3 regions of the Pseudoxanthomonas sp. F11 genome follow, and region 2 is predicted to be linked to each of the others. Evidence: predicted binding sites of a transcription regulator. Region 2 holds the regulator's gene; each other region holds the start of a gene.
What was found. The regulator HrcA, encoded in region 2, represses chaperone genes, less so after heat shock. The targets are predictions, from matches to a motif close to TTNGCACTCNNNNNNNNNGAGTGCNAA.
Positions count from the first base shown of each region.

Region 1 (9,636 bases), on a different contig from region 2:
TGGATACGCCGGCGAACCTGCGACGGCCGGGATGGAGCATTGCCGACGACCATCGCCACGAAGGCGAGCTGTCGCAAGTGGATCTCCCGCGCATGAAGGCAGGAGGGCTGGATGGCGGGTTCTGGGTCATCTACACGGCGCAGGGCGCGCGCGATGAGGCGGGCAAGCGCGCGGCCCGGGATCACGGGTTGGAACGGCTGGTCAGCATTCGCGAGATGCTCGCCGCGCACGCCTCAGACATGGAGCTTGCGCTCACGGCGGCCGATGCCGAGCGGATCGCATCGGCCGGCAGGCGCGTGAGCTTCATCAGCATGGAGAACGCGGCGCCGCTGGCGAGCGACTCAAGCCTGCTGGAGGTCTACCACCGCCTTGGTTTGCGGATGCTGGGGATCACCCATGTGCGCAACAACGAGTTCGGGGATTCATCGACGGATCCGGCGGGAGCGGAGTGGAACGGACTGAGCCCTGCCGGGCGCGCGCTCGTGGAGCAGGCGAACCGGCTCGGCATCCTGCTGGACGCCTCGCATGCGAGCGATGCGGTGTTCGACCAGCTGCTGGAACTGTCGCGCGCGCCCATCGTGCTTTCCCACACCAGTGCGGACGCGGTGTACGACCACCCTCGCAACATCGACGATGCGCGCATCCGTCAGCTTGCTGCGAAAGGAGGCGTCATCCACGTCAATGCCTATGGCGGCTACCTGGTCGACATCCCCAAGGTACCGGAGAGAGAGGCGGCGCTCGAAGCCCTGTCGGAGAAGTTCGGTCCGGAGGAGCGACTGCCGGCGAGCCGCGTGGCGGCCTATCTGAGTGAGCGCCGCGCGATCGAAGCGCGGTATCCCGTCAAGCGGGCGACCTTCGATGACTACATGTCGCACCTGCTGCACATCATCCGCGTCGCGGGCGTCGACCACGTCGGTATCGGTGCCGACTGGGATGGCGGTGGCGGCGTGGTGGGCATGGAGGACGTCGCCGCCCTGCCCAGGATCACGGAGGCCCTGCTGGCGGCGGGCTATTCGGAAGGCGATGTGAGGAAGATCTGGGGTGGCAACCTGTTGCGCGTCCTGAGGCAGGTCCAGGACGCGAGCGACGCTTCCGCACCGTAGCCGTAACTCGGATCGTGAGGCAAAGCCAAAGCGTGGCAGTCCGCGCGATGGGCGAGGACGCAGACCATTGAAGAACGCTTGGAACGCGCAGGGACGCATCGACATGGACGAACGCATCACGCCACGCCGCTTCGACGCCGGGTTGCCTATCGACATTCCCCGGCACTGGCTGCCGGGGAACGAATTCGTATCGTCGCTGCTGAATGCTTACACCATCCTGGTGCCTGCCAACGAGGCGTTTTACATCCGGACCCTCAACGCATGCCTGCCGCATGTGCGCGACGAGACACTGCGTGGTCGTTGCCAGGATTTCATCCGTCAGGAGGCGCAACACGGCGTGGCGCACAAGCGCTACTGGGACAACCTGGATGCGCAGGGCTACGCATACCGCGGGTTCGAGCGCATGGTCGACCGCTGGGTCTTTCGGGTGATGGACCGTTTCGCGCCCCTCTGGTTGCGGGCTTCGCTGGTCAGCTGCGTCGAGCACATCAATGCCTTCCTGGGATACGAGTTCCTGTCCCAGTCGATTCTCGCTTCCGCAGATCCGCGCATGCGCGACCTGATGGAATGGCACTTCGCGGAGGAGATCGAACATCGCGCGGTCGCCTTCGATCTGCTGCAGGCGGTTTCACCCCGCTATCCGGTGCGTCTGCTCGGCGCGCTCACGACGAGCATCCTGTTCTATCTGCTGATGACCGGTCTGGCGGCGGCCCTGCTGGCTCAGGATCGGCGGCTCTGGCGCAAGGCCACCTGGCGGCAGGCAGCCTGGCATCTGGGCACGGGCCATGGCATGGCACGCCGCACGCTGCAGCATCTGTTGGACTACCTGCGACCCGGCTTTCATCCTTCTCGCCTGCCAGGCGCCGACGCGCTGGCGGCGGGCGTACTGACGCGCCAAGCCCGTCGGCAGCCCCCCGTGGTCGTCGCGATGGGCACCCGAACCTGAACGCCAGCTCCACGCGAGCCGGCGCGATCACCCGTGTGCCGCGCAGTACACGGCCTGCCCATCGCCAAGCCATTGATTAATAAGGGGCTCAGGGTCGGGCGGGATGAGGCGCCATCGTTGCAGCGCTGGGACAATGGGGAACTTCCCATGAGGTTAGCAGTCGAACCCCCCGACTGCTAACATCCTTGCCCATGAGCCAGAACACCTCCACTACCGCCCTGGTCGCCAACAACCTGCCGATCCCCAGTGCCCTGGGTTCGCTCGATGCCTATATCAGCGCCGTGCACCAGATCCCGGTGCTGACGGTCGAGGACGAGCGCGCCCTCGCGCAGCGCTACCGCGAAGAGGAGGACCTCGATGCGGCACGCGAGCTGGTGCACTCGCACCTGCGTTTCGTGGTGCACGTGGCCCGCGGCTACAACGGCTACGGCCTGCCGCTGGGCGACCTGATCCAGGAAGGCAACATCGGCCTGATGAAGGCGGTGAAGCGTTTCGACCCCGACATGGGCGTGCGCCTGGTGAGTTTCGCGGTGCACTGGATCCGTGCCGAGATGCACGAGTTCATCCTGAAGAACTGGCGCATCGTCAAGGTCGCCACCACGAAGGCCCAGCGCAAGCTGTTCTTCAACCTGCGCAAGTCCAAGACGCGCTTGGGCTGGATGAATGCCGAGGAAGTCAGCGCGATCGCCAAGGACCTCAATGTGTCCGAGCGGGAAGTGCTGGAGATGGAAGCGCGCCTTTCCGGTCGCGATATCGGGTTCGATGCCCCCGCGGACGAAGACGAGGACCACGCACCGCCGTCGCCGGCCAGCTACCTGGTCGCGCACGACGAGGATCCTTCGCAGGCCTACGAACGCGCAGACAGCGAAGACAACCAGCTGGAACTGCTGCGCGAAGGCCTGGCCAACCTGGACGACCGATCGCGCGACATCATCAAGCGTCGCTGGCTGGATGGCGATAGCAAGGTCACGCTGCAGGAACTCGCCGACGAGTACGGCATCTCCGCCGAGCGCGTGCGCCAGGTCGAGGCCAATGCGCTGAAGAAGATGAAGGCCCTGTTCGCCGCCTGATCCGCGTCGCACGATGTTTTCGAGAAGGCCCCGCAAGGGGCCTTTTCCATAGGCGTGTTCATCATCCGGTGGAAGTGTGGTCCACTACGCCGCGATCCGCATCGGGCGGCAGACCGGCAAAGGAGCACGGCATGGGGTGGGGCGGCAGGCGGTGGGCGAAGCTCGCGTGGGCGGCGGTGGCGGCATTGGGCCTGGCGGCATTGCCGGCGATCGCGGCGACGAATGCGGCCGAGGGCGGAAACGAGAAATCAGACAGTACCGAACGTGGCATCCGCTTCGGCATCGATCGTGAGGAATACGACGCGCAGGCGCGTGCGGCGATGCAGGTCGATCCCGTCGTGGCCGCGCAGTTGGGCGCGATCCGCAAGGTGACGCTGGACGAAGCGGCCAGCATGGACGAACCCGGTCCGGACGTACTGGTGTTCGATGTGGAGGGAAGTCGTGGCAAGGGGCGCGTCACCGCGCGTTTCATCACGGTCAGCGCTACTCAGGAGGCGCTGGGTCCGGGCATGCTGGTCATGGCCGACGGCACCCGGCACGCCATCGAGGGCGACGCCGATGCGCTGGCTGCGGAGGACGGCCACGCGCATGACCATGAGCATGATGAGGATGTCGAAGCGGGCGCCGGCCTCTTTACCCGGCAGGCACAGGAAGCCGCGCAGCGTTACCCCCTGATCCGCCAGCACATCGGGCAGATCACGACGTTCGAGATCGATACCGACGCCACCGGCGCCGCGCCCGGCATGAACACCTTCGTGTTCGACGTGGCAGGCGACAAGGGACGCGGGCGCCTGCAGGCCGATTTCATCACCGTCGATGCGGGTACCGAGCGCCTGGGCAAGGGCGTGCTGACGCTGGCCGATGGCCGGCGGCTGGCATTCGAGGGCGAACCGCCCGGCGAGGGCGAGGCAGCCGACGAGGGCGCGGGCGTCGACGATCTGTTCGGCGACATGCAGGACAACATCTTCACCCGCCAGGCCCGCGTGGCCGTGCAGCGTTATCCGCTGGTGCAGCAGCACATCGGTGCGCTGCAGACCTTCGAGTTCGACATGGCCGCGACCGGCGAAGCGGAGGGCGTCAACGAGTTCGCGTTCGCACTGGTCGGCGACAAGGGGCGCGGGCATATCGTGGCGGAGTTCATCACCGTCGATGCGGATACCGAACGCCTGGGCAAGGGCGTGCTGACGCTGGCCGATGGGCGCGAACTGGCATTCGAGGGCGAGCCTCCGTTCCCGGGAGAGCAGGTCGGAGGGGACGTTCCCGAGACCTTCGCGCGCCAGGACGGCATCTTCGTGCTGCAGGCCAACGCGGCGATGCAGGCGCACCCGGTGGTGCGGCGCCATATCGGCGACATTCGCGAGGCGGTCTTCGATCGCGACGCGTCCTGGGCGGCAGACGGCGAGCGATACATCTTCGACCTGACAGGCAGCAAGGGTCAGGGACGTCTGGAAGCCGAGTTCATCACCGTCGACGCCGACAGCGAGCGCATCGGCGAGGGCGAGCTGGTCATGGCCGATGGCACGCGTTATCCGTTGGACTAGAAACGGGCCGAACAAGATCCGGATAGCGCCGCTCTGACGGCGGCGCGAGCATGGCGTCCTCTGTTCCGGAGCCTGATGCCATGTCGTTCGTGATCCACGGGCTGTCGCCCGACACCTTCCAGCCGTTGTTCGCACTCGACGACGGCGCGCTGGCGGCGCGCAACATACGCCGCGTCGTCGCCGACGCCGACCGGGGATTCCCGTGCCGGGGCACCCTGGAAGACGCGCGGCAGGGCGAGACGCTGTTGCTGCTTCCGTTCCTGCACCACGACGTTTCAGGTCCCTATCGTGCCAGCGGTCCGATCTATGTGCGCGAGGCCGCCATGCAGCAGCCTGCGGCGGTGTTCCGCGACACGCTGCCGCCCAGCTTTCCGCGACGCCTGCTGTCGCTGCGCGCGTACGATGCAAACGGCCTGATGCGCGATGCCGATGTGGTGGAAGGAAGCGACGCACTCTCCCACCTGCGACGCCTGCTCGCCGTGCCGGACGTCGCCTACCTGCACGTCCACAACGCGCGACCCGGCTGCTATGCCTGTCGCGTCGATCCGGCCTGATCCTCGTCCTTGCCCAGGATGATCCGCGCACCGCGCTGGTAGCTCCAGTACGCCCAGCACCAGTTCAGCAGCACCACCAGGCGGTTGCGGAAGCCGATCAGGAAGAACACGTGCGCCGTCAGCCAGAACCACCAGGCCAGCAGGCCGGAGAACTTCAACCGGCCGAAATCCACCACGGCCGCCATGCGGCCGATGGTGGCCAGGTTGCCATAGTCCTGGTAGCGGAAGTCGCCGGGCGATGCCCGCCCATCCAGTCGGGCGCGCAGTACCTGCGCCACGTGCCGGCCCATCTGTTTCGCCGCCGGCGCCACGCCGGGTACGGGGCGCCCGTCCGAGGTCACGGCGGCGAGATCTCCCGCGACAAAGATGTCCGGATGCCCCGCGACACTGAGATCGGGCTGCACCGGCACGCGGCCTGCGCGATCCAGTGGCACGTCGAGCGAGCGCGCCAGCGGTGATGCCGCCACGCCGGCCGCCCACACCACCGTCTTCGCCGGCACGAACAGGTCGCCCAGCCGGTAACCCTCGTCGGTGATGTCGCTGACCGGTGTGCCGGTGACGACCTCGACGCCCAGCCTTTCCAACTGCCTGCGCGCCTTCTCCGACAGCGTGTCGGGAAAGGACGCAAGCACGCGCGGCCCCGCCTCCACGAGCCGTACACGCGCCTGCGAGGGATCGATGCGGCGGAATTCGTTCTTCAGCGTATGCCGCGCGATCTCGGCCAGCGTGCCGGCCAGTTCCACGCCGGTCGGTCCGCCGCCGACGATGGCGAAGCTGAGCCACGCGGCACGTCTCCCGGGATCGGTTTCGGCTTCCGCGCGCTCGAAGGCGAGCAGCAGGTGGCGGCGCAGCTGCAGGGCGTCGTCCAGCGTCTTCAGGCCGGGCGCATGCCGCGCCCACTCGTCGTGGCCGAAATAGGCATGCGTCGCGCCCGTGGCCAGCAGCAACGCGTCGTAGGCGATCGTCGTGCCGTCGGCCAATACGACATGCTTCTTCTGCGGCGCGATCGCAGCGACCTCCGCCAGCCGCACTTCCACATTGGCCTGCTTGCGCAGGATGTGGCGTAGCGGCGCGGCGATGTCGGGTGCCGACAATCCGGCGGTGGCCACCTGGTACAACAGCGGCTGGAACAGGTGATGGTTGTGCCGGTCGATCAGGGTGATGCGTACCGGTGCGGAGGCCAGCGCGCGCGTGGCCCAGAGGCCGGCGAATCCGCCGCCGACGATGACGAAATGGTGTGCTGCCTGCATGCCGTTTCTCGCGGCCACGGGCTGCGTGGCGCCTTGCGACGGATTGTCGCATGTACCCCTTGCGCACGCTCAATGCGGATCGCGGTCGATCAGCGACGTTTCGCGCGTGTCCGGCATCCACAAGTAGACCAGCAGCGAACACGCGATGCAGGCGGTGACGTATCCGTAGAAGCCGGCCTCCATGCCGATCTTCTTGAACCACAAGGCGACCATGTCCGCCGTTCCGCCGAAGAGCGCGACGGTCAGTGCATACGGCAGGCCCACGCCCAGGGCGCGGATCTCCACCGGGAACATTTCCGCCTTCACCACCGCGTTGATCGCGGTGTAGCCGCTGAGGATCACCAGTGCCGCCATGACCAGCCAGAACGCCTGCGCCGGGCTGGACACCGTCTGCAGCGCCGACAGGATCGGCCATGTGCACAGCGTGCCCATGACGCCGAACGCGATGAGGATGCGCCGACGGCCGATCCGGTCGGACAGCGCGCCGACCACCGGTTGCAGCAACATGAAGAAGAACAGGGTGGAGGCGTTGATCAGGCTGGCCGTCTCGCTGGCCATGCCGGCGCTGTTGACGAGGAACTTGTGCACGTAGGTGGTGTACGTGTAGAAGGCCAGCGTGCCGCCCATCGTCAGCCCGACCACGGCGAGCACCGCGCGTGGGTGCTGCATCAGCGCGCGCAATGTGCCCTGCGCCTCCTGCTGGTCCGGCGTGCCGGCGGCCTCGCGGCGGGAGAAGGACTCGGTTTCCACCATGTTCCGGCGCAGCCACAACGCCACCAGCGCCGCCACCGCACCGATCGCGAACGGGATGCGCCAGCCCCACTCGCGCAGTTGCTCGTCGGTGAGGAACACACGCTGCAGCGCGATCAGCACGGCCAACGCAATCAGGTGCCCCATCACCAGCGTGACGTACTGGAAGCTGGACCAGAAGCCGCGATGCGCGCGCGAAGCCATCTCGCTGAGATAGGTCGCCGACGTACCGTATTCGCCGCCGACCGACAGGCCCTGCAGCAGCCGCGCCAGCACCAGCAGGATCGGTGCGGCCACGCCGATGCTCGCGTAGCCCGGCGTGCAGGCGATGATCAGCGAACCGCCGCACATCATCACCACCGACAGCATCAGCGCGCGCCTGCGGCCATGGCGATCGGCATAGCGGCCCAGCAGCCAGCCGCCGAGCGGGCGCATCAAAAAGCCCACCGCGAAGATCGCAGCGGTCTTCAGCAACTGGCTGGTGCGGTCGCCGCCGGGGAAGAACACTTCGGCGAAGTACAGCGAGAACGCCGCGTAGACGTACCAGTCGTACCACTCCACCAGGTTGCCGACCGAGCCGCTGAAGATACTGCGCAGGCGTTGGGCGGGCGTCAGGTCGGCGCGGGACGTGGGCGTCATCAGTACAGGTCCATGGGGTCGACATCGAGCGACCAGCGCGTTCGGCGGGCTTCCGGTAGCGCGTGGATGTCCGGCAGCGCGATGTCGAGCGCGCGGTGCAGGGCGCGCCGCTCGGGCGAGGACAGCAGCAGCTGTACGCGATGCAGGCCTGCGCGGCGCGGCATCGGCGCAGGCAGCGGGCCGTGCATCTCCAGCGAGGCATCGTGTGCGCGCAACGCGCGCTTCGCCGCCTGCAGGAACTGCTGCGCGGCGTCGATGTGCCGGGCTTCGGCGCGCAGCAGCGCCAGGTGCGCGAAGGGCGGGAAGCCGGCCATCTGGCGCTGTTCCAGTTCGGCCTCGGCGAAGGCGTGGTAGCCGCCGTTGATCAACGTGTTCAGCAGCGGGTGATCGGGGTGATGCGTCTGCAGCCAGACATCGCCGCGCTTGCCCGCGCGGCCGGCGCGGCCTGCCACCTGGATGAGCTGCTGCGCCAGCTTTTCGCCCGCGCGGAAATCGGTGGAGAACAGCCCCTCGTCCACGCCGACCACGGCCACACGGGTGAGGTGCGGCAGGTCGTGGCCCTTGGCCAGGATCTGCGTGCCCACCAGGATGCCGGGCGTGTCGCCCAGCTTCGCCAGTTGCTGCGCCAGGCCGTCGCGCTTCTGCGTGGTGCCGCGATCCACGCGCAGCACCGGCACGTCTGCGAACTGTTCGGCCAGCAGTTCTTCCAGCCGCTCGGTGCCGATGCCCTGCGGTTGCAACGCCAGACCCCCGCAATCGGGGCAGGCTGGTGGCGCCGCCTGCCGCGCGCCGCAGTGGTGGCACTGCAACCGCTTGCCACCCGCGTGCACGGTCATGGGGCTGTCGCAGCGCTTGCACTGCGCGCTCCAGCCGCAGTCGTGGCACAGCAGCACCGGCGCGTAGCCGCGGCGGTTCTTGAACACCAGCACCTGGCCGCCAGCGTCCAGCGCCTGGCGGATCGCCTGCAGCGTGTCCGACAGCAGGCCGGCCTGCTGCGCGCGCTTGCGCATGTCCAGCACGCGCACGGCCGGCGGCTGCGCCTCACCGGCACGACGCGCCAGGCGCAGGTGCGCGTAGCGGCCGCTGCGTGCGTTGTGCAGGGTTTCCAGCGATGGCGTGGCGCTGCCCAGCACCACCGGCACGTCCAGCGCCTTGCCGCGTACCAGCGCGAAGTCGCGTGCGTGGTAGCGGATGCCGTCCTGCTGCTTGTAGCTGCCGTCGTGCTCCTCGTCGACCACGATCAGGCCGGCCTCCGGCAGCGGCGTGAACACCGCCGAGCGCGTGCCCACGATCACACGCGCCTCGCCGCGCAGGCAGGCGGCCCAGGTGCGGGCGCGCTCGCCGTCGTTGAGGCCGGAGTGCAGCGCATGCACCGGCACGCCCAGCCGTTCGCGGAAGCGCGACAGCGTCTGCGGGGTCAGGCCGATCTCCGGCACCAGCACCAGCGCCTGGCGGCCGCGCCGCAGGCAGTCGGCGATGGCGTGCAGGTAGACCTCCGTCTTGCCGCTGCCGGTCACGCCGTCGAGCAGGAGGGCACCGAACCCCGAAGTGCCGATGATCGCGTCGGCGGCGGTCTGCTGTTCGTCGTTGAGCGCCGGACCGGCGCGCGGCGACGCGGCGACGGCCGCGGGTGCGGCCGCGAAGCGCTCCGCCAACCCGCGCTTGCCCAGATCGCGTGCGGCGGTGCGTCCTGCGTCCAGGTGCAGGTCCAGCACGTCTTCATCCAGGGCGCCATGCTGCGCCAGCAGGTCCGCCAAGCGCCGGGGACGGCTACCCGCACGCA
Region 1 covers NZ_JBANLZ010000003.1:38,586-48,221, reverse strand. The annotation lists gene V8246_RS10735 (dipeptidase) at 1-1,103, shown strand, start outside; gene V8246_RS10730 (metal-dependent hydrolase) at 1,207-2,049, shown strand; gene rpoH (RNA polymerase sigma factor RpoH) at 2,241-3,119, shown strand; gene V8246_RS10720 (hypothetical protein) at 3,251-4,660, shown strand; gene V8246_RS10715 (DUF1203 domain-containing protein) at 4,741-5,214, shown strand; gene V8246_RS10710 (NAD(P)/FAD-dependent oxidoreductase) at 5,187-6,464, opposite strand; gene V8246_RS10705 (MFS transporter) at 6,534-7,853, opposite strand; gene V8246_RS10700 (primosomal protein N') at 7,853-9,636, opposite strand, start outside.
Region 1: rpoH (RNA polymerase sigma factor RpoH) is a predicted target of HrcA. The motif match lies at 2,203-2,229, and genes of this name have one in related genera.

Region 2 (9,636 bases):
CAGTACCGCGGCATCCACGTCCGCATCGAATCCGATCCTGAAGTGCACCTCGCCTTCTGGCGTACGCGAGGAATGGATCGACGATAGGCTGATGCCATGCCGTTCGAACACGTGCAGTAACGCCCGCAACGAGCCGGGCCGATCCTCCGGCAGGTGCACGCTGATCGCCTCGCGGCCGGTGAGATCGGCCAGCAGATAGCCGATCCGTTCGTAACTGTAGTTGCCCTGGGCCAGCATGTCCGGGCCGATGGCATCGTGGGCATCATGCAGGAACTCGCGCCGGAACGCGGCGCGGGCCGCATCCGTGCCCTCCCCCACCAGGTTCGCCATGCGCTGGATCTGCCGCGCCAGCGCCTGCAGCACATCGCTGGCATGCGGATTGCCGAACTGGATGTCTTCGTAGATCGCCGGATTGAGCGACAGGATGCGCGCGATGATGGCCGCATCCATCTCGAACGATGCGGAACGGAAAGGCATCAGGGCGGCCAGATGGCCGGCACGCGCGGCTTCGCCGCGCAGCACGCCCGCTTGTGCCAGGTGGGTGGCATGGACCATCGCCTGCACGAGCGCCATCACCCGGTCGTGCTGCTCGGGCGTGGCCTGCACGCACTCGGCCTCCAGCGCGACAAGCAGCGACGCCACCCAAGGCCGCCATGTGTCCACGCGCGCTTCGCAGACCACCATCACCCTGCCCTTCAAGGTCGGCGTCTTGGGCGGAGCGGTCATCGGATGCAGCCCCACCACCTCGGCGCGCGATGCCAGCATCGCGGCCACGGGCGCGGCCTTGATCGAGGTGACGTCCAGCCACAAACGCCCGGCCTCACTACCGGCGGCAAGCGCCGCATAGCGGGCGATCAGCGCCCCGGTGTGGCGGATCGGTGCCGAGAAAACCAGGACGTCCGCCCGCTGCACGAGCTCGGCTTCGTCTGTGGATGCGGGGTCGGCGGGGTCGTGGCCGATGACCTCCAGGCCCATCCGTTCCTGGAAGAAGTGCTGCAGCCAGCGACCATAGGCGCCTGCGCTGCCGACGATGCCGATCAGGGGAGATAGGTTGTGCGTCACGCGCTGCACCAGCCGGTACTCATTGCTGCACCACGCCTTCCCCTGTCAGGTAGACCACCTGTGCGCGCAGGTCGGGCATGATCTTGCGCATGACCCGGGCAAAGCCGTCGTTGTACTCCGGCGAACACACCGGGCCGGGCGTGCGGTCGTCCAGCGTGCGGCGCACGTGCAGGCGCGCGCCGTCCTGCCGGAACGTCGAGACATAGCTGAGCGTGCCTTCGCGTACGCTGACGCCCTTCGGCATGGCGACGATCCGCATCGACGCGGGGAACTCGAAGGTGTACTCCTCGTCCGAATGGTAGGCACCACAGCTGCTCTCGCCCGCGGGCTGGTCCGGATCACCGATTTGGGAAGCCACCAGCATGGCGACCGGGGTGAAGCTCAGAAACCAGGGTTGCACCTGGAAACCTCCGCTCGTCGGGAGCATCCGTTCGACTTCGAAATCCGCCTCCATGTTGAAGGTCTCCAGCATCGGCACGGGATCGTCGTACTTCACCTTGCCGCTTGCGCTCAGTGCGCTTCCCCGGAAGTAATTGCGCACCAGCTTGTCCGCATCGCTGGCGCCGACGTTGCGGAACTGAGCGCGTGCCGCCACCGCCATGCGTCCGCTCAGTTCGACCCGCTGCGCGCCCTTGATCGAACCGTCCGGCTGGATGCGAAGCGTCGTGCGCAGCTTCTGCCATTCCGAACCGACCTGCGTCACCGGCGTGGTGGTGCCGTCGCGATGACCGTCCACCAGCAGCACGGGTTTGCCTGCCGCCCCGTCCGGCAGACTGCCGAAGGGCACCGTGGCCGCGGTCGAGTCCACGTAAAGATCCAGGCTGGGGATGTAGTTGATCACGTGGTTGACTACCGATGCGACCGGGATGTCCGGCAGCGTGTAGGTACCGCCCGCGTTGATGAGCGCCTGGGTACTGTCGATGCCGCGGGCTTTCAGCAACGCCTGCAGCAGGGTCGCATGGTCCTTGCAGTCGCCCATGCGGTTGTCGAGCACCACGTCCAGATCGCGCGGGACCACTGCGCCCAGTCCGATGCAGTTGCCGGCATAGGTGATCTTGGTGGAAACCCATTCGTAAAGCTTCTTCGCCGTCTCGCGCGGGTCCGTGCTCTTGCCCGCGATCTCCGCGGCGAGCGTGCGCAACCGGGGCGTCAGCGTGGCCTTGGCGTTGGCCGGTCCCCCGTAGGCCGCCGCGATGTCGGCGTAGCTGGCGAAGGTGGAAAACGCGTAGCCCGGATAGCGATCGGCGGTGAAGACCGTATCGCGCAGGCTTTCGCGGTCGACTGGCTGGCGGTTGCTCCAGCGCCAGCGCACGATCCGGCGCCCGTCGCGGGTTTCGACGGCGGGCTGCGTCATCTGCCAGTTGCGCCACGCGGCCTGCATCGCCTCGGGCGCATCGATGGTCACCTGCACGTCGCCGTAGTACGCGGCCGGGCTGTAATTTCGGATCACCGAGAAATGGCCCGGGAACATCGGCTGCGTCGCCGTCACCCGATAGGTAAACACCGTGGTGTCGCCGACGGCCAACTCGGGGAACACGACAGTGAGCGTCGTCTGGTCGGAGTAGATGGGTGAATCGCCCTCCCGTCCCGAACTGCTGCTGACCTGGTAGTTGCCCTTGGGCACATCGACGCGGCGGCCGTCGGGCTTCAACGTGTAGGCTTCGACCACCTCGGCCTTCTGGATGCTGGTGCTGTAGCTGACCGATGCATCCTTGGCCGCTTCCAGCGCGCTGTCTTTCAGCACCTTGATCGCGGTTTCCTGTTCCTGCACGAAACTGCCGTCGGCATTGAGCACGAAGCGCGTGGACTCGCGCTCCACCTGCAGCGGCCGGTCATCGGCCGCCCAAGCGGGCGCCATCACCAGCAACGCCCACCATCCCCACCGCTTCCCCTTGTTCATGCGCACGCGAACTCCCTTCTTCGTGGACGTGAATGAAAACGGCCCCGGGGTCGCCGGGGCCGTCGCAGGATGCCACAAGCCGCTCGCGTCCGCGGGCGGCGGGATGTCACAGGGGGTCAGGAGGTCATGCGGTCCCAGAACCCCTTGACGCCGTCCAGGAACGTGGCCGACTTCGGCGAATGCTTGCGCGCTTCCTCTCCGATGAAGGTGGCCTCGAACTTCTCCAGCAGCTCCCGCTGTTCGGGGGTCAGGTTCACCGGGGTTTCCACCACCACGCGGCAGTACAGGTCGCCTTCGCTGCGGCTGCGCACGGACTTCACGCCCTTGCCGCGCAGGCGGAACAGCTTGCCGGTCTGCGTTTCGGCCGGGATGCGGATCTCCGCCTCGCCCTTCAGTGTCGGCACGCGCACGGTGTCGCCCAGCGCGGCCTGCGAGATGCGGATCGGCACCTCGCAGTGCAGGTCGTCGCCGTCGCGCTGGAAGATGTCGTGCTCGCGCACGCGCACTTCCACGTACAGGTCGCCCGGCGGGGTTCCGGGTGGTCCGGCCTCGCCTTCGCCGGTCAGGCGGATGCGGTCGCCGTTGTCCACGCCGGCCGGGATCTTGACCGACAGCACCTTCTCTTCCTCCACGCGGCCGGCGCCATGGCACTCGGTGCAGGGATTCCGGATGGTCTGGCCGCGGCCACCACAGGCCGGGCACGCCTGCTGCATGGCGAAGATGCCGCGCTGCATGCGCACGTTGCCGCGACCGCCGCAGGTGCCGCAGGTCTCGACGCGGCCGTCGGCCGAGCCCGTGCCCTTGCAGGGGTCGCAGGCGACCAGCGTGGGGATCTCGATGCGCTTTTCGATGCCGGCGACGGCTTCTTCCAGGTCCAGTTCCATCACGTAGCCGACATCGGCGCCACGGCGTGCCGCGCGTGCGCCCCCGCCGCCGAAGATGTTGCCGAAGATGTCGCCGAAGATGTCGCCCATGTCCGGGCCGCCGGGACCGCCACCGCCCATGCCGTGCTCGAACGCGGCATGGCCGTGCGCATCATAGGCGCGGCGCTTGGCCCCGTCCGACAGCACCTCGTAGGCTTCCTTGCACTCCTTGAACGCCGCCTCGGCGGCGGCATCGCCGGGATTGCGGTCGGGATGGTGCTTCATCGCGCAGCGCCGATAAGCCTTCTTCAGGTCTTCTTCGCTGGCGTCGCGGGCCACGCCCAGGACTTCGTAGTAATCGCGCTTGCTCATGTGTCGTCAGGCTGGTCTGGCAGGGTCGCCGGATGGCAAAACGGGAGGCCGTGGCAGGCCACGTCTCCCGTTCGCCGCATCCCGTGGGCCGGGATTACTTCTTGTCGTCCTTGACTTCGGTGAACTCGGCGTCGACGACGTCATCGGCCGGGGCCGCACCGCCACCTGCCGGGCCCGCACCGGGCTGGTCGCTCGACGCGGCCGCCGCATACAGGGACTGCCCGGCCTCCTCCAGCGCCTTGGCCTTGGCCTCGATCTGCGCCTTCTCGTCGCCCTTCATCGCGGTTTCCAGGTCGGCGATGGCCGATTCGACGCGGCCGATCACGTCGCCCGGCACCTTGCTGCCGTGCTCGGTGATGGCGCTGCGGGTGGCGTGGATCAGGCCGTCGGCGTGGTTGCGCGCCTGCACCAGTTCCTGGAACTTCTTGTCTTCCTCGCGGTGCGCCTCGGCATCGGCGACCATCCGGTTGATCTCGTCCTCGGACAGGCCCGAACCGGCCTTGATCTCGACCTTCTGTTCCTTGTTGGTCTTCTTGTCCTTGGCCGACACGTGCAGGATGCCGTTGGCGTCGATGTCGAAGGACACCTCCACCTGCGGCATGCCGCGCGGCGCCGGCTCGATGCCGGCCAGGTCGAACTTGGCCAGCGACTTGTTGAAGCGGGCCTGCTCGCGCTCGCCCTGCAGCACGTGCACCGTCACCGCGGACTGGTTGTCCTCGGCGGTGGAGAAGGTCTGCGAGGCCTTGGTCGGGATGGTGGTGTTCTTCTCGATGATCTTGGTGAACACGCCGCCCAGGGTCTCGATGCCCAGCGACAGCGGGGTCACGTCGAGCAGCAGCACGTCCTTGACGTCGCCGGCCAGCACGCCGCCCTGGATCGCGGCGCCCAGCGCCACGGCCTCATCGGGGTTGACGTCCTTGCGCGGCTCCTTGCCGAAGAACTCGGCCACCGCCTGCTGCACCTTCGGCATGCGGGTCTGGCCGCCGACGAGGATGACTTCGCCGATGTCGCTGGCGCGCAGGCCGGCGTCGTTCAGCGCGATGCGGCACGGCTCGATGGTCTTCTTCACCAGGTCTTCGACCAGCGCTTCCAGCTTGGCGCGGGTCAGCTTGATGTTGAGGTGCTTCGGGCCCGAGGCGTCGGCCGTGACGTACGGCAGGTTCACTTCGGTCTGCTGCGAGCTGGACAGCTCGATCTTGGCGCGTTCGGCCGCGTCCTTCAGGCGCTGCAGGGCCAGCGGATCCTTGCGCAGGTCGATGCCCTGGTCCTTCTGGAATTCCTCGACGAGGTAATCGATGACGCGCTTGTCGAAGTCCTCGCCGCCCAGGAAGGTGTCGCCGTTGGTGGCCAGCACTTCGAACTGCTTCTCGCCATCGACGTTGGCGATCTCGATGATGGATACGTCGAACGTGCCACCACCCAGGTCGTAGACGACGATCTTGCGGTCGGCGCCGCCGTCACCCTTGTCCAGCCCGTAGGCCAGCGCGGCTGCGGTCGGCTCGTTGATGATGCGCTTGACGTCCAGGCCGGCGATCTTGCCGGCGTCCTTGGTGGCCTGGCGCTGGCTGTCGTTGAAATAGGCCGGCACGGTGATGACGGCTTCGGTGACGGTCTCGCCCAGGAAGGCTTCGGCCGTCTTCTTCATCTTTTCCAGCACGCGCGCGGAGATTTCCTGCGGCGCCATCTTCTTGCCGTCGCTGGTCTGCACCCAGGCATCGCCATTGTCGTGCGCGATGATGCCGTAGGGCACCAGGTCCAGGTCCTTCTTCACTTCGGCGTCGGTGAACTTGCGGCCGATCAGGCGCTTCACCGCGTAGAAGGTGTTCTTGGGGTTGGTGACGGCCTGGCGCTTGGCCGAGGCGCCGACCAGCACTTCACCATCCTTCGTATAGGCCACGATGGAGGGGGTGGTGCGGTCGCCTTCCGAGTTCTCGATGACGCGGGCCTTGCCGCCGTCCATGATCGCCACGCACGAATTGGTCGTGCCCAGGTCGATGCCGATGATCTTGCCCATGATGGATTTCGCTCCCTAGCAAATTCTGATGTTGGACCCGGCGATCGGCCGGGTGGATGGTCCCGATATAGGGATGCGATGGCGCCGTTCAAGCGCCACCCGCGTGTCGTTCAGTCGTGCTTGGCCACCACCACCAGGGCGGGACGCAGCAGGCGGCCGTTGAGCACGTAGCCCTTCTGGAACACCTGCACCACGCTGCCCGGCGCCGCATCGGGCGCATCGGCCTGGCTGATGGCCTGGTGATGCTCGGGGTTGAAGGCCTCGCCGGCCGGGTCGAGCAGACTCAGGCCGTTGTCGCTGGCCACCTTCAACAATTGCTTGAAGGTCAGCTCAAGTCCGTCCCGCAGGGGGCTGGGCTCGCTGCCGGCGGCGGCCAGGCCGGCGTCCAGGCTGTCGAACACCGGCAGCAGGTCGCCCAGCAGGCGCTCGTTGGCGAACTTGCGGGCCTGCTCGATGTCGCGCGCCACGCGCTTGCGCTGGTTCTCCAGGTCGGCGCGCTCCAGCAGCGTGGTCGCCCGCAGCTGGTCCAGCTCGTTGCGCAGGGTCTCCAGCTCGGCCAGCAGGGCGGCGTCGGTGTCGGGGGATTCGGGCGTCTGGCCCGGAGTGGCATCGTGTTCGTGCTGTTCGTTCATTTCGGTTCCCTGGCGGCGGGTCCTGCCGCCCAACCGGGAACCTATGGGGCCGGCGCGTCGGGATTCAAGGCCGCGCCCAGCACATCGGCCGCCGCCTGCACCACCGGAATGACCCGGTCGTAGGCCATCCGCGTGGGTCCGATGACGCCCAGCACACCCAGTACCTGCCCCGCGGCCATGTAGGGCGCGGTCACCACCGACACCCCGTCGTGCGGCGCCAAGCCCGTGTCCTCACCGATGAAGATGCGCACGCCGGGCGCGCGGATCGTGCGTTCCAGCAATTGCAGGATCTCGCGCTTGCGGGCGAAGGCTTCGAACAGTTCGCGCAGCCGCTCCAGATCGGAAAGCTCCTGCACGCCCATCAGCCGGGTCTGTCCGGCCAGCACCACATCGTCGTTGGGCGGCGTCAGCGCCTGTTCCGCCAGTTCGATGGATTCGGCCAGCAGGCCTTCCATCTCGGTCTGCGCCCGGCGCAGGTCGCGCAGCAGGCTGGCGCGGATGTCGGCCAGCGATCGGCCGGCGAACTGGGCGTTGAGGTAGTTGGCGATGCGCTCCAGTTCGGCGCGCTCGTACGGACGGCGGGTCTCGATGACCCGGTTCTGCACATCGTTGTCGGCGAACACCAGGATGGCCATCACCCGCTGCCCGTCGAGCGGCACGAAATCGATGTAGCGGAAGGCGAACTGCTCGCGCTTCGGCACGCTGACCACGCCCACAAAATGGGTCATCGCCGACAGCAGCTCGGACGCATTGCCCAGCAGGGCCTGGGTTCCCGCCCCGCTGGGCAGCTCGGCGCGCAGGCGCGCCACTTCGCCCTCGCCCAGCGACTTCACCTGCACCAGACTGTCGACGAACACCCGGTAACCCTGGGCCGTGGGAATGCGTCCGGCGGACGTATGCGGGGAACTGAGCAGCCCCACTTCCTCCAGTTCCGACAGGATATTGCGGATGGTGGCCGGGCTGACCTCCAGCCCGGCATGGCGGGCCAGGGTCTGCGAGCCCACCGGTTCGCCGTCGCGGATGTAGCGCGAGATCAGCGTGCGCAGCAACTGGCGGGCACGGGGGTCAAGCGAGAGCGACGGGGAATTCATGCCCGCTAGATAACGTCGTCCCCGCGGCTTTGCAAGCTGTGCCCGTCCGTCTCAGAACTTGCGCCGGCTCCGCTTACAATCCGCTGCATGCTCAGACATCTCGCCATCAAGGACTTCGCCGTCGTCCGTGCCGCCGAACTGGAGTTCGGCGAGGGCATGACCGTCATCTCGGGTGAAACCGGCGCCGGCAAGTCGCTGCTCGTCGATGCCCTGGGTTTCCTGTCGGGTCTGCGCGCCGACAGCGGCGTGGTCCGCCATGGCGCCGAGCGCGCGGAACTGTCGGCCGAGTTCGCTGCGGCCCCCGGCTCGCCCGCCCAGGCCTGGCTGGCCGACAACGAACTGGACGACGAGGGCCAGTGCCAGCTGCGCCGCGTCATCCGTGCCGACGGCGGGTCCCGCGCCTGGATCAACGGGCGCAGCGTCACTCTGTCGCAACTGGCCGACCTGGCCGGGCGGCTGGTGGAGATCCACGGCCAGCACGAGCACCAGTCCCTGCTGGCGCGCAACAGCCAGCTCGACCTGCTGGATGCATTCGCCCGCAACGACGCCGAACGCGCCCAGGTGCGCGACGCGGCCCGCGCGTGGTCGGCCCTGCTCCAGGAGCGTGAGCAGCTGTCGGGCCAGGGCGATGTCTCCGACCGCATCAACTATCTGGAACACCAGCTGGCGGAGTTGCAGCGCGAAGACCTCTCGCCCGTCGCGCTCGAACAGTTGGTCGCCAGCCACCGCCGCCAGGCCCACGCCACCGGCCTGATCCAGGCCTGCGACGCCGCATTGGGGCAGCTTGCAGGGGACGATGCTCCCTCCCTGACCCGCCAGCTGCAGCAGGTGCGGGCCGATCTTGCCCGCCAGGCCGAGCACGAACCGCGTCTGCGCGATGTCGACGGCCTGCTCGACGGTGCCGCCATCCAGATCGAGGAAGCCCTGTCCCTGCTGGGCCAGGTCCGTGACGACCTGGACGGCGAGCCCCTGCAGTTCGACGCCCTGGAGCGCAAGCTCGCCCGTGTGCACGACCTGGCGCGCAAGCACCGGGTGCCGCTGGAGGGCCTGCAGGAGCAGCACGACCGATTGGCCGCCGAACTGGACGGTCTGCGTGGCGCCGGCGAACGCCTGCTGAAGCTCAACGACGAGATCGGCGCCGCCCGCCAGCAATGGCGCGATGCGGCGGGCGCGCTCAGCCGCACCCGCCAGCGTGCCGCCCGCGCCCTAGGCGAAACCACCACCGCCCTGATCGCCGAGCTGGGCATGGGCGGCGGGCGCTTCGAGATCGCGCTGGAGCCGCAGGACGGTGAGCGCCCCGACCCGACGGGGGCCGAACGCGTCGAGTTCCTGGTGTCGGCCAACGCGGGCCAGCCGCCGCGTGCGCTGCGCAAGGTCGCTTCCGGCGGCGAGCTGGCGCGCATTTCGCTGGCCATCGAGGTGGCGGCGCTGGGGCTGGACGCGGTGCCCACCATGGTGTTCGACGAAGTGGACACCGGCATCGGTGGCGCCGTGGCGGAGATCGTCGGCCAGAAGCTGCGCGCCCTGGGCGCCCAGCGGCAGGTACTGTGCGTCACACACCTGCCCCAGGTCGCCGCGCAGGGTCACGCGCACTACCGGGTCAGCAAGGCGCCGGTCGATGGGATGACCCAGAGCGCGGTCGAGAAGCTCGGCGCGAAGCAGCGGGAAGAGGAACTGGCCCGCATGCTGGGCGGCGTGGAGG
Region 2 covers NZ_JBANLZ010000005.1:102,975-112,610, forward strand. The annotation lists gene V8246_RS15170 (prephenate dehydrogenase) at 1-1,062, opposite strand, end outside; gene V8246_RS15175 (DUF3857 and transglutaminase domain-containing protein) at 1,082-2,962, opposite strand; gene dnaJ (molecular chaperone DnaJ) at 3,079-4,197, opposite strand; gene dnaK (molecular chaperone DnaK) at 4,292-6,211, opposite strand; gene grpE (nucleotide exchange factor GrpE) at 6,322-6,843, opposite strand; gene hrcA (heat-inducible transcriptional repressor HrcA) at 6,885-7,934, opposite strand; gene recN (DNA repair protein RecN) at 8,022-9,636, shown strand, end outside.

Region 3 (9,636 bases), on a different contig from region 2:
AACCGTCGATCCACTCGGGTTCCCGCAGCACGTCCAGCACCCTCTGCAAACGGCGCAGCACTTCCTGTTCCGCATCCTCGACGGGCAGATCGCGCAACAGCAGGGCGAACTCGTCCCCGCCCAGGCGCGCGAGCGCATCCCCGGCGCGACACACCCGCTGCAACCGATGCGCGACCAGCCGCAGCACCCGGTCCCCCACGGGATGCCCCAGGCTGTCGTTGATGTTCTTGAAATGGTCCAGATCGATCAATGCCATGGCCGCGAACGCGCCCGGCACGGACCCTTCGGCGCGTTGCTGCAGGAAGCTGCGCCGGTTGGGCAGGCCGGTCAGCGCATCGTGGTGCGCCATATGGTGCAGCTTGCGCTCGCGGACCAGCGCCTCCGCTTCACGCAGGCGGGCATCGGACACCTCGCATCCAACGCCGCGCCAACCCACCCACTCGCCCGTGGGCGCATGCAGCGGTTTGGCGCTGAGCGACCAGCTGCGCGGTTGCTGGTCCACCATCGCTTCCATCACCACGCCGCTGAAGGGCACCCCGCCGCCCAGGCGCTTCCGCAACGCGACCGGCCCCACCGCAGTCTCACCCCCCAGGGCGAGAAGCGCGTGCCGGGCGAACAGGGTATCCAGCCGCTTGCCGACCAGATCCGCATGCAGTCCCAGCATCTGCGCCAGGCGACTGGCCGGGCGGGTCAGGACCCCGTCACGATCGCTTTCCCATAACCAGTCGTTGGCCTTGCTTTCGAAATCGCGCAACAGCAGGCCCACTATCTGGCGCTGCCGGTCCGCCGCCAGTTCGGCCTCGATGCGCCGGACGAACAGATGCGAGGCGAACAGCAGGGCCGAAGAAAGCATCACCGCATAACAGCACAGCAGTGCCACCGTCATGCCTTGGGCCAGGAAATCCAGCCTTGCCACCATCAGGCATGCCGAGACCGTCAGGATCGCCAGCCAGGTGAAGGACACCAGCGGCGTGGTGATCCCGACCAGCACGCCGGTGGCGATCAGCCCGGGCGTGTAGGCGCTGAGCAGAAGGCGGCTGGCATCGCTGGCGGCGAGCGGCGCCCCCAGGTAGATGCCGACACCCGCGGCCAGGGCACACAGGGCGCACCAGAACATGGAAGCGTGCAGGTCGCCATGTCGCAGTGACTGTTCGCCCTGGCGTTGCTGCCTGCGCGTGCAGCGGACTGCGTGCCAACCCCAGGCCAGATGGACAATCACCAGGCATGCGAGCCAGGCCCATGCGAGCGTGGCGTCGAGGAAGGGCCACATGACCAGCAGCACGCCGCCACCCGTGTAGCAGTTGGAGGCGGCATACCAAGGTACGACGCGGAACAGATTGCGCAACTGCCGGTTCAGCAGCAACGTGCGCACATCCTCGCTGGCGTCGGGCAAGGTCCAGCACCGGCGCAGACGCTCCCATGCCCCCCGCATTGCCCATCTCCTGTCAGGCGCAGCCTCTTAATGCGAGAAAAGTCACGTTAATCAGAGGCTTGCAATGGGGATATTAACCATTGAAGGGCCACGCTTCACAAGCATCGATCATGCCTGGGGCTTTGGCATTGCAGTGATTGGGGATGCGGGGCGTTTTCGTTCTTCAAGCCGCCTGTTCCATCCCGGCTCCTCGCGCACGCCGCATGCGCACAGCCGCGGCCAAACGCTCGAGCACCTGACCGCTCGCCTCCCATCCCAGGCAACCGTCGGTGATGCTCTGCCCGTAACGAAGAGGCTGGCCGTCGACCAGATCCTGGCGCCCGCCCACCAGGTGGCTTTCCACCATCACGCCGACGATGCGGCGCTCCCCCGCCTCGAGTTGTGCTGCGATGTCGTCGATCACGGCGGGCTGGTTGTCCGGATTCTTGCCGCTGTTGGCATGGCTGGCATCGACCATCAGGCGTGCCGGCAATCCCGCCTTGGCCAGTACCTGGCTGGCCGCCTGGATGCTGGCCGCATCGTAGTTGGGCGTCTTGCCGCCACGCAGGATCACATGGCAGTCCGGATTGCCCGCCGTGGCGGCGATCGCCGAGCGGCCTTCCTTCGTGACCGCCAGGAAATGATGCGGGTGCGAGGCCGCACCCACCGCGTCCACGGCGATCTTCACGTTGCCATCGGTGCCGTTCTTGAAGCCCACCGGGCAGGACAGGCCGCTGGCCATCTCGCGGTGCACCTGACTCTCGGTGGTGCGCGCGCCGATCGCGCCCCATGCCACCAGGTCGCTGATGTACTGCGGCGAGATGGTGTCCAGGTACTCGCAGCCGGCCGGCAGGCCCAGCGCGTTGATGTCGCGCAACAGGCCGCGCGCCAGGCGCAGGCCGCGGTTGATGTCGAAGCTGCCGTCCAGCGCGGGATCGTTGATCAGGCCCTTCCAGCCCACCGTCGTGCGCGGCTTCTCGAAGTAGACGCGCATGACGATCTCGAGCTCGCCGGCCAGCGCATCGCGCAGCGGCTTCAGGCGTGCGGCGTACTCCATCGCCGAAGCGGGATCGTGGATCGAGCATGGACCGATCACCACCACCAGGCGGTCGTCGTGCCCGTGCAGGATGTCGTGCAGCGCATTGCGCGCTTCGGACACCGTCTGCGAAATCGCGTCGTCGCAGGGCAGTTCGCCGATGATCGCGGCGGGCGTGACCAGCTCATCGAGCTTCCTGATGCGCAGGTCGTCGGTATGCGGGGGCATGGGGGTTTCTCCGGAGTCAATAAAAAAACCGCCAGGTTCGCTGGCGGCTTCAAGGGGATTCTTCTGGTGTCTACCTAGAATGAACGCAGCCTCGCCACCGCCGTGGGATCGCGGTAATACCAAAACCAGAAGCGGGCGCGGGTCGGGTTCATCGGGGCGTAGTGATATCACGCCTTTCCCGGACGCGCGAATGTTTCATCTGCAACGTGCAACAGCGGATCCAGGATCCAGCATGCACATCCATGCAACGTCGCTTGCGCGCAGCAGCGCAAGCAACCGCCCGACGGTGGCCGTGGGTAGTGCATCCTCCCGTTGGCGAGGTTGTCGCATCCCGCGACGCCACCGGTACCGGTGCACCATGGCCCTGTCCCGCCGACACCTGCTCGCCGCGCCGGCCACCCTCGCCGCCACGGCCCTGCTGCCCGGCCCGCTGCTCGCCGCCGTGGCCGCGCAGACCTCCACCCTGCCCGACCTGTCCGACTGGGAGGCGGTACGCGCGCAGTTCGCACTTGATCCGGCCTACCTGCACTTCGCCTCGTTCTTCATCGCCAGCCACCCGACGCCGGTGCGCGAAGCGCTCGAGGGCTATCGACGCGCGATGGATGCGAACCCGTTCCTGGTGGTCGAACGGGCGATGTTCGAGGACGACGCGCACAACCTGCCGTTACAGGTCTGCACCGAGGCGGCGGACTACCTGGGTGGAGAGGCAGTGGAGGTCTCCCTGACGCGGAGCACGACCGAAGGTCTCGCGCTGGTCTACCACGGCCTGCCGCTGAAGGCCGGCGATGAGGTGCTGACTACGGTCCACGACCACTATTCGCACCACGAATCCATCCGCCTGGCGACCACGCGCGCTAACGCATCGATGCGGAAGATCGCGCTGTTCGCATCCTCCGCCACGGCCAGCGTCGATGAGATCGTCGGCAACCTGAAGGCGGCGATACGGCCCGCCACGCGCGTGGTCGGTATCACCTGGGTGCATTCCAGCACCGGCATCCGCCTGCCGATCCGCGAGATCGCGGCGATGCTGCGCGGCCTGCCTTCACCGCCACTGCTCGTGGTCGATGGCGTGCATGGCCTGGGCGCCACGGACGAGACGGTTGCCACGATGGGCGCGGACTATTTCTGCGCCGGCACACACAAGTGGATGTTCGCGCCGCGCGGCACCGGCCTGGTATGGGCGAATGCGGCGAACTGGGCGCGCCTGCAGCCGCTGGTGCCCAACTTCACCGAACTGGAAAGCTACAAGGCCTGGGCAGAAGATCGTCCGCCTTCGGGTCCCGCCAATGCGGCGCGGATGACGCCCGGCGGCTTCCATGCCTTTGAGCACCAGTGGGCGATGGCGGCAGCTTTCCGCATGCATCGGCAGATGCAGCGCCCGCGCGTGGCGGCGCGCATCACTGCGATGAACGATCAACTGAAGCAGGGCCTGGCCCGTCTGCCGAAGGTGAAGATGCATACGCCGCGCGCCGCCGCGTTGTCCGCAGGATTGGTGGCGTTCGAGATCGACGGCGTATCGCCCACCGACATCGTGAAGCAGCTGCTCGCACGCCGCATCGTCGCCAGCACCAGTCCGTATGCCGTCAGCTACGCGCGGCTGGCGCCCAGCCTGGTGAACACGCCCGCTGAGGTCGATGAGGCCTTGCGCGCGGTGCGTGAGATCGCGGGGAACGGATAACGAAAAGCCCCGCATCGCTGCGGGGCCCTTCTTGGAACGGTGACGCGGGAAGCGGACTTAGAAGTCCATGCCGCCCATGCCGCCCATGCCACCGCCGGCCGGCATCGCCGGCTCGTCCTTCTTCGGGGCCTCGGCCACCATCGCTTCGGTGGTGATCATCAGGCCCGCGATCGAGGCGGCGTTCTGCAGCGCGGAGCGCGTGACCTTGGTCGGGTCCAGGATGCCGAACTCGATCATGTCGCCGAACTCGCCGTTGGCGGCGTTGTAGCCGAAGTTGCCCGAACCTTCCTTGACGCGGTTGACGATCACCGACGGCTCTTCGCCGGCATTGGTGACGATCTCGCGCAGCGGGGCTTCCATCGCGCGCAGGGCGATCTGGATGCCGTGGTTCTGGTCTTCGTTGGCGCCCTTCAGGGTGCCGATGCTCTGCAGCGCGCGGATCAGGGCGACGCCGCCGCCCGGGACCACGCCTTCCTCGACGGCCGCACGCGTGGCGTGCAGGGCGTCTTCGACGCGGGCCTTCTTTTCCTTCATTTCGATTTCGGTCGAGGCACCGACCTTGATCACGGCCACGCCGCCGGCCAGCTTGGCCACGCGTTCCTGCAGCTTCTCGCGGTCGTAGTCGGAGGAGGTCTCCTCGATCTGCGCCTTGATCTGCTTGATGCGCGACTGGATGCGCTCGGCATCGCCGGCGCCGTCGATGATGGTGGTGTTCTCCTTCGAGACCACGACCTTCTTCGCACGACCCAGGTCGTTGATGGTGGCCTTCTCCAGCTGCAGGCCGACTTCCTCGGAGATCACCGTGCCGTTGGTCAGCGTGGCGATGTCTTCCAGGATGGCCTTGCGGCGGTCACCGAAGCCCGGCGCCTTGACGGCGGCGACCTTGACGATGCCGCGGATGGTGTTGACCACCAGGGTGGCCAGGGCTTCGCCTTCCACTTCCTCGGCCACGATCAGCAGCGGCTTGCCGGCCTTGGCGACGCCTTCCAGCACCGGCAGCAGTTCGCGGACGTTGGAGACCTTCTTGTCGTGGATCAGGATGAAGGGGTCGTCGAATTCGACCTGCTGCGACTGCTGGTTGTTGATGAAGTAAGGCGACAGGTAGCCGCGGTCGAACTGCATGCCCTCGACCACGTCCAGCTCGTTCTCCAGGCCCGAGCCTTCCTCGACGGTGATCACGCCTTCCTTGCCGACCTTCTTCATGGCCTCGGCGATGATGTCGCCGATGTTGCTGTCGGAGTTGGCCGAGATGGTGCCGACCTGGGCGATCGCCTTGTCGTCGGCGGTCGGCTTGGAGAGCTTCTTCAGCTCTTCGACGGCAGCCTTCACGGCCTGGTCGATACCGCGCTTGAGGTCCATCGGGTTCATGCCGGCGGCGACGGCCTTGGAGCCTTCGCGGATGAACGCCTGCGCCAGCACGGTGGCGGTGGTGGTGCCGTCACCGGCGTTGTCGGAAGTCTTGGAAGCGACTTCCTTCACCATCTGCGCGCCCATGTTCTCGAACTTGTCGGCCAGTTCGATTTCCTTGGCGACGGACACGCCGTCCTTGGTGATGGTCGGGGCGCCGAAGCTCTTCTCGAGCACGACATTGCGGCCCTTCGGGCCGAGGGTGGCCTTGACGGCATTGGCGAGGATGTTCACGCCGCGCACCATGCGCGTACGGGCGTCTTCACCGAAACGGATATCTTTTGCAGCCATTGTCTGAAACTCCGGGAATGGGGAATTGAGAATCGGGAATCGTCGAAAGCGAGCGCGTCGTCTGGGGATCGGAGGCGGGGACCAGGGAGAACCGCTTCAACGATTCCCCATTCCCGCCTCCCGATTCCCGCGCACTCAGCCGAGGATCGCGAGGACGTCGTCTTCCTTGATGATCTTGTACTCGACGCCGTCCTGCTTGTAGGCCGAACCGGAGTACTGACCGTAGATCACCTTGTCGCCCACCTTCACCTTCGGGGCGCGCACGCCACCGGTGGCGTCGATGAACTTGCCCTCGCCGACGGCGATGACTTCACCCTTGGTGGGCTTTTCCTTGGCGGCGTCGGGGATGATGATGCCGCCGAGCGAGGTTTCTTCGGCTTCGATCGGCTTGACCACCAGGCGGTCGTACAGCGGCTTGATGTTGCTCATGTCAATCCTCTTAAGTGATTGATTGGACTAGGAAAGGGGCGGCGATGTTAGCAGTCTCCACCGGAGACTGCCAACGACGCGGACGCAAAAACCCGGCAACGCCGGATGCCGTCCGATGTTGGGCGGGGCGCGACCGCTTTCAAGCCCCTCCGGGAAAATTTTTTTGCCCGGGGGCGGCTCCGGCGGGTCTGCGATAATCGGCGGCCCATGCCCGTCTTCCTCATCCTGTCCACCTGCCCGGACGCCGACACCGCCCAGCGGCTGGCGCGGATCCTGGTGGAGGAGCGCCTGGCGGCCTGCGTCAGCCTGTTGCCCGCCGGGGTGTCGACCTACCGCTGGCAGGGCCGGGTGGAACAGGCGACCGAGGTCCAGCTGCTGGCCAAGACCCCGGCCGACCGGCGCGACGCCCTGATGGCCCGGCTGGCCGAACTGCATCCGTATGAACTGCCGGAGATCCTGGCGGTCGAAACCGCCGCCGGCCTGCCCGCCTATCTGGACTGGGTGACCGCGGAAACCCGCACCGACGCCTCACCCGAGTGACCCGATGACGCCGATCCGCACCCTGCCCGCCTTCCTGCTGCTGTTCCTGGCCTCGCTGCTGGCACCCGCCGCCTCGGCCGCGATCACCCAGGACGACCTGCTGCCGGTGGACGAAGCTTTCGTGCTGACGGCCAGCGCACCGACGCGCGACCGCATCGAGGTGCGTTGGAAGATCACCGACGGCTACTACCTGTACCGGCACCGCACCGGCGTGGAGGCCGACGCGGGCTTCGCCGCGCAGCCGCTGCAACTGCCCAAGGGCAAGGCGTACCGCGACGAGTTCTTCGGCGATGTGGAAACCTATCGCGGCGAACTGGTCGCCCCCCTGCCCGGCCGACCCGCATCGGGCACCGACAGCGTCAGCCTGAAGATCAAGTACCAGGGCTGCGCGGATGCCGGCATCTGCTATCCGCCGCAGACGCGCACGCTGAAGGTGGCGCTGCCGCCCGCGGCAGGCGACGCCTTCGTCCCGCTGCGCGGCGGCGCGCTTGCCGGCAACCTGCTGGGCCAGACGCCGCAGGCCGGCATGGACGCATTGCCGTTGCCAGAGGACCAGGCATTCGCCTTCGAGGCCATCGCCTTCGACGGTAACCAGTTGCTGCTGCGCTTCACCCCCGCGCGCGGCTATTACGTCTACCGCGACCGCACCTCGATGGCGTTGGAGGGCGCGCAGGGCGTCTCGCTGCAGGCGCCGCGCTGGCCGAAAGGCAAGGCGCACCGCGATGAGCATTTCGGCGACGTCGTCGTCTACTTCGACCAGGCCGAAGTGCCGGTGCCGCTGAAGCGCGACCGGGCCGACGCGGTGACCGCGACGCTGCGGGTGACGTTCCAGGGCTGCCAGACCGACGGCATCTGCTATCCGCCGATGACGCGGCGGGTGAAGCTGGCGATTCCGTCCGGGACGGTCACGCCCGCCAGCATGCCTGACACGCCCGCGCCCGCCACCGTGGCGCCGCTGCCGACCGCGACGACTCCGGTCGACGACGCCGCGCCGGATACGACCACGTCGGCAGCCTCCCTCGCGCCCGATGTCGAACGCACGCGCCCGCCCGAAGAGGTGCTGGCCCGCAACCCGCGCGGCACCTCCTCGCTGCTCGTCGCGCTGGCACTTGCGTTGATCGGAGGCCTGATCCTCAACCTGATGCCCTGCGTGTTGCCGATCCTGTCGCTGAAGGCGCTGTCGCTGGCCGAAAGCGGGCGCGAGGGCGGCGATGCGCGTCGGCGCGCGCTCTGGTACACGGCCGGCGTGCTGGTCAGTTTCGTCGCCGTCGGCGCGTTGGCCATCGCACTGCGGGCGGCGGGCCAGGCGCTGGGCTGGGGTTTCCAGCTGCAGCAGCCGTGGGTGGTCGGGCTGCTCGCGTACGTGATGTTCGCGGTGGGCTTGAGCCTGTCGGGCGTGTTCGCGATCGGGCATCGACTGGCGGGAACCGGTCATGGGCTGGCATCGCGTCGCGGCCCGGTCGGCGACTTCTTCACCGGCGTGCTGGCGGTGGTCGTGGCCAGCCCGTGCACGGCGCCCTTCATGGGCGTGGCGCTGGCGTATGCGTTCACCGCGCCCACGCCGCTGGCGCTGCTGGTGTTTGCGGTACTCGGCCTGGGGCTCGCCCTGCCGTTCCTGCTGATCGGTTTCGTGCCGGCGCTGGCGAGCCGCCTGCCGCGTCCCGGTGCATGGATGGCCACGCTGAAGCAGGCGCTGGCCTTCCCCATGTACCTGACGGCGGTCTGGCTGCTGTGGGTGCTGGGCAAGCAGCGCGGCATCGACGCCGTGGGGTTGGCGCTGGTGGGCCTGGTGCTGCTGGCGCTGGGGCTTTGGTGGTTCCAGCGCGCGCGCTTCGTCGCTGCGCCGTGGCAGCGCGCGCTGGCGCTGGCACTGGCGGTCGCCGCGCTGGTGCCGCTGGCGATGCTGCATCGACTGCCGAAGGAGATCGCGGCGGCCCCGACGTCCGAAGGCCACGTGGCCTATTCGGCCGAACGGCTGGCGGCGTTGCGTGCGGAGGGTCGCATCGTGTTCGTCGACATGACCGCCGACTGGTGCGTCACCTGCAAGGCCAACGAAAAGGCCGTACTCGATACGCCGGCCTTCCGCGAACTGCTGGCGTCCCATGACGCGGTGATGATGACCGGCGACTGGACCAACGTGGACCCTGCGATCACCGCCTTCCTCGAGGCGCACGGTGCGGTCGGCGTGCCGCTGTACGTGATGTACCCGCGCGGCGGTGGCGCCGGGGAAGTACTGCCGACCGTCCTCACGCAGGACGGCATGCGTCGGGCCTTCGAGCGCGCCGCGCGATGAAGGCGACGACCTCGCGCGTGCTGCTGGTGGCGGTGGCCGCCGGCGGCCTGGGCCTGCTGGCCAGCCTGTGGCTCAACGGCAATCCCTTCTGGCGCACGCGAGTCGGCGAGCGCGCCCTGCACGCGGCCACGAACGCCAGCGCGCCCGCGCCCCCGCCCGGCGTCACGCCCGCCGGCATCGGCGACCCCATGCCGGCCATCGCGCTTCCCGGATTGGACGGCGCCATCGTCGACCTGCGCACGCGCTACGCCGGCAGGCGGCTGCTGATCAACGTGTGGGCGAGCTGGTGCGGACCGTGCATCGAGGAGATGCCCGAGCTGGAC
Region 3 covers NZ_JBANLZ010000002.1:360,398-370,033, reverse strand. The annotation lists gene V8246_RS07470 (EAL domain-containing protein) at 1-1,432, opposite strand, end outside; gene V8246_RS07465 (3-deoxy-7-phosphoheptulonate synthase) at 1,596-2,675, opposite strand; gene V8246_RS07460 (aminotransferase class V-fold PLP-dependent enzyme) at 3,034-4,353, shown strand; gene groL (chaperonin GroEL) at 4,411-6,051, opposite strand; gene V8246_RS07450 (co-chaperone GroES) at 6,187-6,480, opposite strand; gene cutA (divalent-cation tolerance protein CutA) at 6,688-7,020, shown strand; gene V8246_RS07440 (protein-disulfide reductase DsbD) at 7,025-9,313, shown strand; gene V8246_RS07435 (TlpA disulfide reductase family protein) at 9,310-9,636, shown strand, end outside.
Region 3: V8246_RS07450 (co-chaperone GroES) is a predicted target of HrcA. The motif match lies at 6,528-6,554, and genes of this name have one in related genera.